DNA from 2 places in the Enterococcus dongliensis genome. Region 1 is predicted to be linked to the other one. Evidence: predicted binding sites of a transcription regulator. Region 1 holds the regulator's gene; the other holds the start of a gene.

Evidence for each region. The regulator NrdR, encoded in region 1, represses ribonucleotide reductase genes. The targets are predictions, from matches to a motif close to ACACNATATATNGTGT.
Region 2: P7D84_RS11515 (deoxynucleoside kinase) is a predicted target of NrdR. The motif match lies at 2,679-2,694, and genes of this name have one in related genera.

Annotation. Positions count from the first base shown of each region.
Region 1 is NZ_JARPZC010000006.1:73,495-80,957, reverse strand. Features, by position in the region: gene P7D84_RS06455 (Nif3-like dinuclear metal center hexameric protein) at 1-689, opposite strand, end outside; gene P7D84_RS06450 (tRNA (adenine(22)-N(1))-methyltransferase) at 670-1,383, opposite strand; gene dnaI (primosomal protein DnaI) at 1,501-2,427, opposite strand; gene P7D84_RS06440 (DnaD domain protein) at 2,427-3,737, opposite strand; gene nrdR (transcriptional regulator NrdR) at 3,750-4,223, opposite strand; gene coaE (dephospho-CoA kinase) at 4,407-5,006, opposite strand; gene mutM (DNA-formamidopyrimidine glycosylase) at 5,009-5,842, opposite strand; gene polA (DNA polymerase I) at 5,951-7,463, opposite strand, start outside.
Region 2 is NZ_JARPZC010000017.1:27,171-34,633, reverse strand. Features, by position in the region: gene P7D84_RS11525 (LysR family transcriptional regulator) at 1-814, shown strand, start outside; gene pnuC (nicotinamide riboside transporter PnuC) at 1,068-1,811, opposite strand; gene P7D84_RS11515 (deoxynucleoside kinase) at 1,866-2,573, opposite strand; gene yjeM (glutamate/gamma-aminobutyrate family transporter YjeM) at 2,770-4,257, opposite strand; gene P7D84_RS11505 (NUDIX hydrolase) at 4,959-5,525, opposite strand; gene P7D84_RS11500 (SDR family NAD(P)-dependent oxidoreductase) at 5,553-6,410, opposite strand; gene P7D84_RS11495 (AraC family transcriptional regulator) at 6,575-7,426, opposite strand.

The DNA of each region.
Region 1 (7,463 bases):
TCATATGCTGGTTCCTCATATGGATGGGCAGCTAATAATGCAGCGATTACTTCTGATTGTCTTGTTTCCGGGAAGATCACTTCAACTTTACTTTCTTGGACTTGTTCTGGTACATTTGGCGAACCAATCGTCGGCATCGCCTGTTCATTTGGGGTAAAACGCCCGGTCCCGTTAACAGTAAATGACGTTGCCTGATAATTTCCTTGTTCACCAGCTCCAGCTTTCGCTAATGCAAGACGCATTTTTTTTGCATCAGTTTGCGGAACATAAACAGCCAGTTTTTTCATTTGAACTGTATGGGTCTGAATCAGATATTCGGTGTCAAAAACATCCAATGCCTCACAAAACCAGTCATTTAAACCATTAGGGATAATATCCATATTGGTATGAGCCGCATAAACTGCAATATCATGCTTAATGAGTTCTGCATACATTTTAGTTTGGACCTCATCTGTCGTCAAACGTGAAATTGGACGAAAAATCGGTGGATGTTTTACAATCAATAGATCGATTTTTTTAGCAATCGCTTCTTCAACAACTACTGGGCGAACATCTAAACTCATCATGATTCGTTTAACTTCTTTATTCAACGTACCAATATGCAGTCCAACTGGATCGCCTTCTTCTGCTAACCACTCAGGACAATATCGTTTAAAACGTTGGATAAATTCATTCCCCTGCATCGGCAAGTACCTCCTTGATCCATTTGATCTCTTGTGTGACGTTTTCGATTTTTTTTGCGACATCTTGATCACTTTGGCGTAAGCTAGCGAGTATCTTTTCACTTTTTATCAATTTATGGCGCCATTTTTCAAGAAAGATAGAATTTTTTTCCTTCAGTAAAACCGGACCAAAAAAAAGTTCTTTAGCAGAATACTCTGGAGTCGTTTCTACTTTTTCAGCTACGATTATTTCGTAGATTTTTTGATTTTCGGCCACGATTGCTTCATCCGTAAGTTGATAATTTTCATTAACTAACCATGTACGTAATTGGCGTTCACCAACATTCGGCTGTAAAATCAAACGCTCTTTGCCTGACAGACGCTGATTTTCTTTGCCTCGTTGCAAAATGTCCCGAATCAGCACACCGCCCATACCGCAGATTGTAATGGTAGAAACATGATCATTTAACACAACTGCATCTAGTCCATCTGCTAAACGAACATCGATTTTTTCTGTTAGACCATTTTTAGCGACTTGCTTTTTGGCAGATTCATAGGGACCAACGACCACTTCACCAGCGATACCATGAGCTATCTTTCCTTGCAGCATCAAAGCCACTGGCAAATAAGCATGATCGGAGCCGATGTCTGCTAAAATAGCTCCTTGCGGCACAAATTCCGCAGCTTTTTGTAAACGATTCGATAAATCTTTGGCGTTCATTTCTTCACATCCTAAAATAGATTATAACACTCCTTAAAAAAAGCGCCCCTAAAAAAGAGCTAAATGACAGCGCTTTTTAATAGGGCGTTTGCTTTTTTCTAAGAGAATTTTCGCTTTTTAACCGTTTCGACGATTTTCACCGACCATAAAGATTTCTTTACTTAAATAACGTATACGTTCCATGATTCGCTGTGCCTTCAGCGGTTCTTCATCTCCACGTTGAGTAACAGACAGATGTTGTTCCAGTTGTTCCATATTAAAATTGGAAGAAAAGAACGTCGGTAGTTGTTCTTGCATACGATATTGTAAGATTACACCTAAAACTTCATCTCGGATCCACGCACTCATAGAATCCGCCCCGATATCGTCAATCATTAAAATCGGTGCGTGCTTGACTTCGTTCAACTTAGGACCCACTTGATCTTTTGAAATTGCTTGCTTCATTTCACCAGCAAAAGTGGGAAAATGTAACAGGGTCGTCTCAAAGCCTTTAACAGCTAATTCATGGGCCACCGCTCCTAATAAATAGGTTTTCCCCACTCCAAATCCACCGACTAAATACAAAGCTTTATGAAATTGTTTAGGGGCTTCTTCATAGTGATCAATAAAATCCAATGAGGCAGCTAATGCTTCCAGCCGACCAGATGTGTTATCAAATGTCCGAATAGAAGCATTTCGAATATCTTTAGGCATATCTAAAGAATTCACGCGATTACGGATTTCTTCTTCTCGTTTCAAGCGAAGTAATTCATCTGTTGGAACGTACGTGACATCAATGAAATGAAAGTTTAAGCTCAACTGCGGTTCATAACCTGGCGCAATCATAGTAGGATCGGAAGCTAGATATTTCTTCTTTTCTTGCACAAATTCGTACAGTTTTGCAAAAGATTTCTCGATGTCTGCTTGCGTCAATTTTTCTTTATGCTCTTCAATAAATTGGCGCACATCCTCATCTGCTAAGATCTCTTCCATCATTTGTCGGTAGCGGCCATCGATTCCGCGACTTTTTATGATGCGATTCAATTCTTTTCCGACATCTTCCATTAATCGTCACCTTCTTTGCTTAAATATTGTGCTAATTTGCGGTTTAATTCGGCTTCTTTTTCAGGAGCCAACCTCGTTTCTTTTGGCGGCTGTTTGATATGTTCTGGTAACGTCTCTTTACGGACAGTCCCTCGTTTTTGATAAGTTGGCCGATTTGTCTGTGTTTTAACTAGCTGCTGACTATTCTCACGCACATGTGCGATCGCGCCTTCTGGTGTAGTAATTTTTTTCTGTGCCCAATCATTAGCAATTGCATGTAAATAATTGGCATTGATTACAGCCTGATCTTTGATTACTAAAATATAATTAATGATAATATTGATCACACTTTTAGGCAGTAAATTACGACCAATCAAATCTTCCAATAATCGGACTTCTGTATTGGTTTCAAAGCCGCCCTTTTCCCGTTTAATTGCTCGTAAAAAAGTTACCGGTGCGATTTTTTTACTTTGAGTGATGATTTCTAATTCTTGTGCTGAAAATGTTGCGGTACTTTCGGCAGTTTCTTTTGAAGCTGTTTCTTTTTTTACTGAAACATTGGGTCGTTTTTCTTTATTGATCAATTGCCGTAAATACTTAAAGTTCAGACCGTTTTTTTCACCAGCTGCAGCTTTTGCAACATATTCTGCTAAATCTAATTCATTCAATCCGTAGAGTGTTTGGAATGTTTGTAATTTTTCTCGTTCTTCAACGCTTAGTACCAAATTGAAGCGTTTCACTTGTTGAGCAAACAATGACCAATCGAAGTCTGTTTTAGTGGTAAAAGTTTCTTGAGTATCTTCTAACGTCTCACTTTGACTACTAAACGCTTGTTCATCTAAGCGATAAACATCTCGAAAACGTTTGGTGATATTTTTGATAGTGTCTTTAGCAAATGTCTTTGGTTTAAATCGCTCAACCAGTCGTTCATAGCGGCCCTTTCCAATCTTATCTAATAATAGATAGGACATTAAAGGATCTTGGAAAAATTTGCTTGGAACTAATGGTGACCGTAGTTGATAAATCAAACTCAGCCCAATCTCATGATCAGTCTGTTGATAACTTTCTAATAAACCAATACCTTCAAGACGCTCACGTGCTTTAACTAGATTCATCAAACCGATATCAATAGCTGCTAATAAATCTGTATGCATCAGACTAGGACTTTTGCCTTCCAATGTAATATCACTTACTAAAGTTAAATACAAACTTGAAGCAGTACTACCAATGACTGGTTGATATAAATATAGCAATGCATCCTGTTGACTTTGATCAAGTTGCGGCTCACCGTAAACCGTGTAAAAAGTGCTGGGTTTCAGTTCTACTGCCACTAAAAATGCCTCCTACTCTTCATCCGTCGTCTTTGCTTTATCAACGATTTCTTGTAGTTCCTTTAAAAAGACAGACATGTCTTTAAACTGACGATAAACACTCGCAAAGCGAATATAGGCAATCTCATCAACATCCATTAAGTCTTCCATTACAAATTCACCAATTTTGCTTGTTGCGACTTCATTTTCTCCGGTGCTTCGAACACGATTTTCTACATGATCGACAATTTGTTCCATTTGTTCCATCGCTACTGGACGTTTCTCAGCTGAACGGATCAAGCCACGCAAAATCTTATCGCGGCTGAATTCTTCACGATCACCGTTTCGTTTAACCACTAATAATGGTGTCGCTTCGATTCGTTCAAACGTTGTAAAACGAAACCCGCAGCTTTCACATTCTCTACGCCGGCGAATCGCTCGTCCGTCATCTGTCTGGCGACTGTCGATTACCCGAGAATTATTATGATTACATTTTGGACAACGCATAATTTCACCCGCTCTTTCTTAAGCTTGATTCTATTCACGTAATTCGTAAATATCTTTTGTTATATAGAATTATTTTTTAAAAACAAAAATTTTTGAAAGAAAAAACTTCCTTATTTATATAACATGAGTTTACCATAACCAGCTCGCTAAAAAAAGCGTCGTAAGGCTACGACGCTGAATTCATTAAGAAACAAATTTATTTTCTTTCAACCAATCCAAAACTTGCTTATGTGTTGTTTCTATTGAATCACAATTGTCAAAGAGGATATCTGCTCTTTTTTTCTTTTCTTCTAAAGAAAGTTGACTATTTATCCGCATCAACGCCTCTTTTTCCGACAATTCATTTCTTGCCATCAAGCGTTTTAATTGAATTGCTGGGCTCACATAGACCACCGCTACTTTATCCATCAGCATTTCATAGTGCCGCTCGTATAATAATGGGATATCTACGATCACTAGGTCATTACTTTTTTTCGCTTCTTGGATCTGTCTATTTATCTCTCCTCGAATAAATGGATCAAGGGTTTCGTCTACTAATTGGCGCTTCTTTTCATCGAAAAAAATAATCGAGCCTAATTTTTTTCGGTCTAATTTTCCATTGCTTTGTAAGATAGTTGGACCAAAATTTTTTTCTAAAGCTTTCAATCCGTCAGTTTCAGGTTCTACCACTTTACGGGCGATGATATCTCCATCGACTACGGGAAAGCCTTCTTTTTTAAAAAAACGAACGACTGTCGTTTTCCCGCTGGCGATTCCACCAGTTATTCCTAAGACAAAAGTCATCTTTACACCTTCTTTAGTTTTTGACAGTGGGGACAAAGATGGGTTCCCCTTTGTGCGACTTTGATTTTAATGATTGGCGTTTTACAACGAGCACAAGGTTCTCCAGTTTGTCCATAGACATGTAATTCTTGTTGAAAATGCCCCGCTTCACCTAAAGCATTCAAGTACGTTCTGATCGTCGTCCCGCCTGCTTTTTTTGCTTTGGTGATAACTTCAATAATCGCTTCGCGCAACCGAGCAATCGTTTGTGCATCCAACGTATTGGCTGGCTGTTCGGGATGGATCTTAGCTAACCACAATACTTCATCGGCATAAATATTTCCTAATCCCGCGACGACTTTTTGATTCAATAACAACGGCTTAATCATGGTTGAAGATTTTTGAAGCTGTGTTTTAAAATCAGCTAGATCAAAATCAGCAGGCGTTGGTTCTGGACCTAATTGCAACAATCCTTTATACTCTTTAGCCATTCCTTTTTTCAGCAAAGCCATTCGGCCAAATTTTCGCACATCACGATAGATCAATTCTGTCCCATCTGAAAAAATAAATTGGACATGACTATGTTTATCTAACGCTGTCGGTTCAGCAAAATATTCATATTTTCCTTCCATTCGCAAATGTGAAATCATTTCATAATGAGTAAACTGAAATATCAGGTATTTTCCCCGGCGATCAACAGTTTCCAATGTTTCTCCCAACAATTGCTGCTGAAAAATTTCAACTTCTGGAAATTCAATGATCCTAGGCCAATAAACATTTACTTTGGCGATGGTTTTTCCTTTAACTAATGAGACCAATCCCTTTCTGACTGTCTCGACTTCTGGTAATTCCGGCATCTCTATCATCCTAACTTGATCAACATTCTTAACAGTTGCTAACTAATTTATGAAGATTTTTTCTCTATCAAAACTTGCAGAAAAAGCTGGATTTCCTCCAGCTTCAGTTTACTTTGCTTCATACCAAGTATTTCCCCAGCTGCTATCTGTCACTAGCGGTACGTCTAATTGAACAGTATTTTCCATCACTTCTTTGACTAATTTGTCTAGTTGTTCTAATTCACTTTCTGGTACTTCAAAGACCAGTTCATCGTGAACTTGCAGCAACATAGTCGCTTGAAGTTTTTCTTCTTTTAATCGTTTGGCTAATTCGATCATTGCCAATTTCAAAATATCGGCAGCACTTCCTTGGATCGGTGTATTGATCGCAGTACGTTCTGCAAACGAACGAAGATTGTAATTGCGTGCATTGATGTCTGGTAAATAGCGACGGCGATTGTACAATGTTGCAGTGTAGCCTTTATCTTTTGCTTCACGTACGCTTTCTTCCATGTAGCGTTTAACATCTGGATAATTCTCAAAATAAGTATCGATATACTCTTGTGCTGCTTTTCGCGTGATTCCAAGATTTTGTGACAGACCATAATCAGAAATTCCATAAACGATTCCAAAATTTACTGCCTTGGCGTTTCGACGCATATTAGGGGTCACTTCGTCTTGAGAAACATTGAAGACACGCATCGCGGTACTTGTATGGATATCCATTCCGTCATGGAAAGCCTGTTTCAAATGTTCATCGCCAGAAATATGGGCTAGAACCCGTAATTCGATTTGCGAATAATCTGAAGAATAAATCAACCAGTTTTCCGCTCGTGGAATAAAGGCTTGACGGATTTTTCGACCTTCTTCTAAACGAATCGGGATATTTTGTAAATTAGGATCAACTGAACTCAAGCGGCCTGTTTGAGTCAACGTTTGGATGTAGCGTGTATGAATCTTATTATCACCTTGAATTACCTTTAATAAGCCTTCTACATAAGTCGATTGAATCTTAGCAATCTGACGATAGTTCAAAATATATTCAGCAATTGGGGCCTGTTCTCGTAATTGCTCCAACACATCAACAGCAGTCGAGTAGCCTGTTTTTGTCTTTTTGATAACAGGCAGCTGCATTTTTTCAAATAAGATCACGCCAAGTTGTTTAGGCGAATTGATATTAAACTCTTCACCAGCTTCTCGATAAATTTTTTCTTCGATTTCTTGTAATCGTTTTGAAAATTCTCCCCGCATTGCTTGAAGACGTTGAGCATTCACTGTGATTCCAGCAATTTCCATCTCAGCTAAAATACGAGAAAGCGGCAATTCCATTTGATAAAATAGTTTATCTTGTTTTTTTTCTTCTAGCTCATTTTCTAATTTATCATTTAGAAAATGAATGGCTTTGATTTTACGTGCCAAATGGCCAAACAACAACTCATCCTCTTCTGGCAGTCCTTTTTTGGCTCCTTTTCCATAAATCTGTTCATCTGTTTGGATTTCTGTATACCCATAATACTGCGCCACACCTGCGATATCATTGCTGTTATCAGTCGTATCCAACAGATAGGCTGCTAATAATACATCAAAATTGATGCCTTCTGTTTTCGTACTGTATCGATTCAAGGCAACATAAGTACGTTTA
Region 2 (7,463 bases), on a different contig from region 1:
AGAGTTAGAAAATGAAATGAATGTTCAACTGCTCGTACGAAACAAACAAGGGATCATTCCTACATCAGAAGGGCGTGAATTTTTGATCTATTGTCGTCAAATTTTAGATCAAGTCAATCTGTTAGAAGAAAAATTCAAAAATAAACCGCTTCGCAAACAAAGTTTTTCGGTCTCTGCCCAGCATTATGCCTTTGTGGTCCATGCGTTTGTAGAATTATTGCGAACCGTAAATGCTGATGAATACAACTTTACTTTACGTGAAACGGAAACAGAAAATATTTTTGACGATTTGACTACTTTTAAAAGTGAAGTGGGTGTTTTGTATTTAAATTCGTTTAATCAACAAGTCATGAAAAAATTATTCAAAGAAAAAGGGCTTGAATTTACCCCGCTATTTGAAGCAAAACCACACGTTTTTGTCAGTCGTTCGAATCCTTTAGTAGCTAAAAAACAAATCACTTTAGCTGATCTTGAAGGATATCCTTATTTGTCTTACGAACAAGGAGAGACGAATTCATTTTATTTTTCTGAAGAGATTTTGAGTACTTGGGATCGCAAAAAAAATATCAAAGTCAGCGATCGCGCAACGATTTTCAATTTAATGGTCGGACTTAACGGATACACGATAAGTTCCGGGATTATCAGTAGTGAATTGAATGACGATAAGATCGTAGCCATTCCGTTAGAATACAATGATGTCATCACATTAGGCTGGATCAAACAACAACAACTAGAACTCAGCCCTTTGGCTCAACATTATTTAGAACTTTTAAAAGAACATATCCGTGGATATGGTTTTGAAATTCTAGTCTAAATTTTCACCAAACAATCAACAATCATTCTGTTATTTTTCCTATAAACAGAAAAGTTCTCTCAATTATTAATTAATCTATGAATATCAACCTTATTAATATGAATGATGCTGTAACAATCACTTATTCAACTGATTTCATATAGATAAAATGCGTTCTATTATTTATGATAGCTCGTACGATGGATTTCACCTAGATCTATAAATAAAAAAACAGTATCCAATATGATTGGATACTGTAACAAGTGTCAATTCTCTACTGATGGCTCAAATAATACTCTTCTTCCATCTGTTGCATTTGCTTTCGAGTTTTTTTATTGTACCAAGGCGAAACGGTGAATGCCAAAACATCATTGATTAGATAGACCGAACTATTGACAAACATCGCTAAACTAGCCGAACCATGGGCAAAAGAAATATACCAAAGAACCATCTGAGCAAGCCCCGAAGCCAGCCACCAAAAATATTGATTATTATAGCGTAAAAAACTGATGATTCCAGCACTTAAACTGATTGAAAAAGCGATTGCGTCAATCCATGGACGAGGATCATCCGTAACTCTTTGGATCAAATAACCAGAAACAAAATAGACGATGATAGTACAGATAATTGCGACGAACCAACTTTTACCTGTAAATTTACGGATTTTTGACGCCATATTATGATTCCACTCTTTACTTAATAATACTGGAATATCCAATGTAATCATATAAGCAATCTGTTCCCCGATACTCAAATAATTTTTAGCTGAATAACCAACGTAAATAAAGCAAATTGCCGAAATAATCCCTAAAACACCATTAACTGATTTAGCGGCATTAATTGAAAGAATACATAGTACCCCGAGGGTTGTTCCGATGAAAGTGATCACACTTAGTATATCGATTGGTTGATTGACCAGCGTCATGACTTGGCACCCTAAACTAAAGAAAAAAAGATAATAATTTTGTTGCGGCCATCCTTTTAATTGATGAAGCAAAAAGTTGAAATAATTTAACATCTGTGACTCCTTCTAGAAAACAATCGTTCTTTTTTAAACAAAAAAAGGATTCGTTTAAAAAATCCCTTTTTCGATTAACCCTGTTGAATAATACCTCGCCTGTCCAGGCATTTGCAGATTCAATTTATTGGTCTCTTCTTTGATTTTTTTGATCACTATTTCTGAAGCTTTAGGATCTGCGACAAAATCATAACGATCTCCATCAATTTGAATTTTAGGACAAATATCAAAGGCATCAAACCATTGTTCATACCGCTGATTAACCAATCGGTAGTACTCCAACAATTCTGGATTCAGCGCAACTTGTTCATAATCACGCCCTCTTTTTTCGATCCGTTCCAACATTACATCAAAAGATACTTTGATATGTACCAATAAATCTGGACGTTTTTTAGGTGAGACCAGCTCCAGTTCCTTTAACATCGTATCTAATAAGTTATCGTATTGGATCACTTCTGCCTCGCTCACTCTGCCAAGATCGGCATTTAAATGGAAAAGAAGACTGTCCTCATAAATCGATCGATCCAGCACATTATCTGCTTGTTTTAAGGCATCTTTCATCGCCAAAAAACGTTTATTTAAAAAGAATATTTGCAATAAAAATGTATATTTTTTTGGATTTGAGTAAAACAATGGCAGTACTTCATTATCATCGACATTCTCGTAAAATGGTTTTGAATTCATTTCTTGTGACAACATATCTGTCAAACTGCTTTTCCCTGCACCAATCGTGCCAGCTACTAATAACATCGTTTCATCCATCCCTTCTCACTAAACTTTTCTTTCAAATCCTTGATAAATATTACTCTTAATTTTTTTGAAGTAAAGACTAGATTTTGTATGTTTTTAATGATATGTAAAAAAACAACACGATATGTTGTGTTGTTGATGTCAAGAGCATGAAGGTGCTTTCTAAAAAAAGAAGCCTCAGTAACATTGACTGAGACTTCTTCATTGATTATTTAGCTTTTGAACGACGTACGTAGTTTTGGTAAAGAATAATTCCTACTACCGTAAATCCAACTGGACCTGCGATCATCCAAAGTGTATCACGAACGCCTGCGCCTTCAATGATTGGTTGGAAAATTGTGAAGACATTTGCACCCAATACTAGTAAGAAGACTACTATACTGATAATCAGTGTCATGCCATGTGATTTGTATACTTCAAACGGACGATCCAAACCTTCTTTTTTCTTGAATTTAGGAAATGCGTAGATCAAGAACAAGTAAGGCAATGTCATCGACACATTTGCCATCAAGGTTAAAATGTTATAAAACGCTGATGGATCTGGTGTCGCAAATGAAGCAATCAAGATGATTGCAACAACAATCGCACATTGTGCCCACATTGCATAACTTGGCATACCATTTTCATTTAATACAGTAAATTTCTTCGGCCATAATTTCTTCGGTGTTCCCATAATCAATGTTTTCAATGGTGAATACGTCAATGTGAAGAAGGCTCCGCTATAAGCTAAGAACATTCCCAAACCAGTGTAACGAGCAAACCAATTTCCCATGCTGATAGCAGCAGCTTGGCTAAGTCCGATACCTTTACCAAATTCAACCCCTAGATTGTTCATCATTACATAAGAGATGTTCCCTAAGTTTGTTGTATCGCCTGATAAAATATCTTGCCAGTTTGTACTTACACCCCACAAGAAGATCCCTAGTGCATAACCAATCGAAATAATTAATGCTGATAGCACGACCGCTTTAGGGAATGTTTTTTCTGGGTTGCGTGTTTTATCAACCATCCCACCAACAGCTTCAAGACCTCCGTAAGCGAAGATTGCGAATACCGCAAAACCTAACAAACCGATTGGGCTTTGATAACTAGGATTTGGCGAATGTAAAATATGATCAAATGGTTGAGCCAAGTGGCCTTCATTTGCAACTAAAATAATACCTGAAATTACAATAAGAACAACATTCAAACTAGTTACCGCAAGTCCGCCAAGACTGGTAATCTTAACGATTCCTTTAACCCCTTTGATTGAGACTAAGGTAACAATGATCATCCATAAACATGCTAAAAGTCCAACCATTTGTGTTGAATTCAAACCGAACATGCTTAATTTTTGTGTTTGGTCACTTCCGGCAAAAGCCGTTGTAAAAGGAATCCAAACTTTTGATGATGTAGAAACCATCCAGACAACGTAAGAAGCAAACCACATGAACGTTCCAATAAATGCAAAACGCGGTCCCACGCTGACTTCCAACCATTTGTACATCCCACTATTTTCACCTTTGATCGTTGAACCAAATTCAGCCATCATTAAAGCAAATGGAATGAAAAATAGAATCGCAGCCACGACATAAAAGATGATTGAGCCATACCCCATTAAGTAGAATGCTACCGGACCGTTAGCAAATCCAAATACTGAGGTGAAGATCATCATGACCAGAGCGCCAAGTGTCATGCCTTTTTCTGCTTTGGACATTAAAACCACTCCTATTCAATTTTATCTAGGGTATTCACTACCAAATATGTTTTGATCTTATAATTAGTAATAACGAATGAATAAGAACATTTAAATGGAAGATCCCCTGAAATTACTTTACAATGAAAAAACAGCAAGCGCAAGATAGCTTCAAGTTAACGAATATTCTGAAAAAACCTATACGATTGAATAATTGCTCACAATAAAACGAGATCATGAAAATGAAAAAATAACAAAAAACTAAAAAACCAAGTACAATCATTTTAATTTGTTTTTTTATTATTTTGTATTTTTCTTTTGAAACGATCATATATCGGACCGTAGATACCTAAAAAACATTAGAAAGCGTTTCCTGTTCGCCACGGAATTATTATTTAAAATTAAAAAAATACAGGAATATGCCGATAAATGATCCATACATATGAGGATAGTTTTTAAATACCTATTTATTTACAACAGATTATGATAATTTCATTTGAATTATTTTAGCTTAGAATCATTTTTTAGCCATCGATTAATCATAGAAAAGCGGATAGAATTTAATTTTACAATAGCAATTCATAATAAATTTATGTAAACTATCAGTTAAAAAAGAGCCCATCGACTCTTTTTATACAATCAAAAACCGTTACGGCTTGTACTATATAAAATATTTTAGCCATCGATAGGCTTTCGGTGTATTTGCTATTTCTTTTAATCAATCATTTTTTAAGTAAACGGGCTTTTTGTATCATTTTATGATAATAGACCTGCATCTCTTTTTCAGCAACTTCTTGATCCAAATTCGCTACGTTGATCCACTTTACTCCACTGTTTTCATCTGCTTTGATTTGTAGTGGCTGATCTTCTTGCGCCATAAACAAGTAGGTCGTATTGATATGATGATGCGCTTTGACAAACTGGCCATTTTTAAAATGTGCTTGGACTGGCAAAATATCAAACGCAAACAAATCATCAGTTATCAATCGATATTTCTTGATCCCCGTCTCTTCTTCCAGTTCTTTTTGAGCGACTAATAAGAGGTCGTTACAGCCATCTGCGTGTCCACCTGTCCACGAATAAGACTGATAAATATTATGATAGACCATCAATACTTTATCATAGGTAAGATTGACCACCCACGCAGAAGAAGAAAAATGGTAGTCGCTATTTTCTCGTGTCAGCAGATTTTTTTGAAATTGTATTTGTTCTAGAAAAAGTTTTTGATCATTTGCTTCTTGCTGTGTAAAAGGTTTGTATGCTTGAATTTCTTCAATGATTTCTTTCATTTTTTATTGTCACTTTCCTGTCGTCATCTACTTATCAGCTAAATACCCTTCAGGCATTGGAATCAATTTTTCTGATTCCCGACTGAGGCTCTCCTCTGCTTTCCACCCGGCGATTTTATTTTCCGTTGCTTCGATCACCCCATCAAAAAGAGAATCACTTAATATTAGGCGTAGTGGTGATTCAGGCAATGCCGCAAGTTTTAAGATTGTCTTTGCTGCTAATATAGGGTCACTATCTGTCGCCTGACCCTCCTGTTCTTTTGCAAAGGCATCCATTTGTTGATGCAGTTCTTGATAATCCGGCAAGCGTTTACTATTATGCAGTTTCTTGTAAAGATCTGTCCAATAACCTCCTGGTTCAACAATAGTCACATGAACACCAAAAGGAGCCAGTTCCTGTGCTAAAGCTTCCGTCAATCCTTCTACCGCAAATTTACTAGCACTGTATAGACCTGAAGTCATCCAAGACATGATGCCCCCGATACTACTCATTTGGATAAAACGACCTGATTTGTCTCGCAAAAAAGGTGAAACGGCTTGAGCCGTCCAAAGAGAACCGAAAAAGTTTACATTCATTATCTGACGCGCCTCTTCTTCTGTTGTCTCCTCAATCATTCCTCCAAGCATCATTCCCGCATTACTCAAAGCAATATCGATGCCATTAAATTTTTCTGCTCCCTTAGCAGCAGCGGCTACTACCATGTCTCGTTCTTCAATATCGCCTAAACAGATCAGCAAAGAAGATCCATACTCTGTTTTTAACTTGCTGAGTTTTCCTTCTGTTCTAGAAAAAGAAATGACTTGGTCGCCATTTTCTAATACTAATTTTACTGTCTCAAAACCAATTCCTTTACTTCCACCAGTAATAAACCACGTTCTAGTCATCTGTCCACGCTCCTTTTTTCCTAATTACTCTCAATATGATTATAACAAATTAAAAGGCCAACAATAACTATAGTATCTAATATGCTGATTGTCAGTTATAAAATTCATACTAAGAGTCATTTTATTCAAAAAAAGTTGTGGCAAAAAACTTGCCACAACTCTTTTTATTTTGCACGAATCGGGAGCCATATTTGGAACTGTGCCTTCTGAGGATCAGCATCTAAATATAATTCGATATCTGGCAATTCAGCATATTCAAAACCTGAAGTTGGTAACCATTCAGTAAAAATCTGCTGTTGCAATTCTTGAATTGCTCCTGGTATAGGACCCGTTCCTGAGAATACCGCCCATTTAGCTGCCGGTATCTCATAGCGTGAAAATTCTTTTGTTTCTTGTTCGCTAACTACACCGATTACATATTCCCATTCATCTTGAACTTCTGGTGTTATCATGCTAGCACCTAAAACTCCTGGATTATTTTGATCCATCAACGGAAGTAGTTCTTGTAATTCACCACTCGTACTAACCTCGTTCCAAAATTGGGGAATTTTTTTCTGTGCTGCTTCCATATCTTCTCCAAGTTTTAAACTAACACCGGTAATAAAGAATGATGCTTTGTCAATTATTTGATACTCCATCGCTTGCACTCCCTTTACTGTAAGTTGGAAGGTCAACATAGGATAGCTAGTTAGTTTTGCGCCTGATTGTTTGGCTTCTTTTGGTGTTAGTCCTTGAATACTTTTAAATACTCGATTGAAAGAAGTTGGCGAGTCATAACCATATTTAAGAGCAACATCGATAACTTTTGCTCCTTGTTGCAGATCAACACTTGCCAAACTCATTTTCCGGCGCCGAATATATTCGCCCAAAGTCACCCCAGCAATATAAGAAAATATCCGTTGGTAATGATAACTTGAGCAGTGAGCTAATTGCGCCACTTTAGCCACTTCGATCTCTCCTACCAAATTATCTTCCACATAGGCAATGCTCTTATTAAAATAATCTAACCATTCCATTTATTTTCCTCCTGTCTTTACTATAACGGGACTAAGG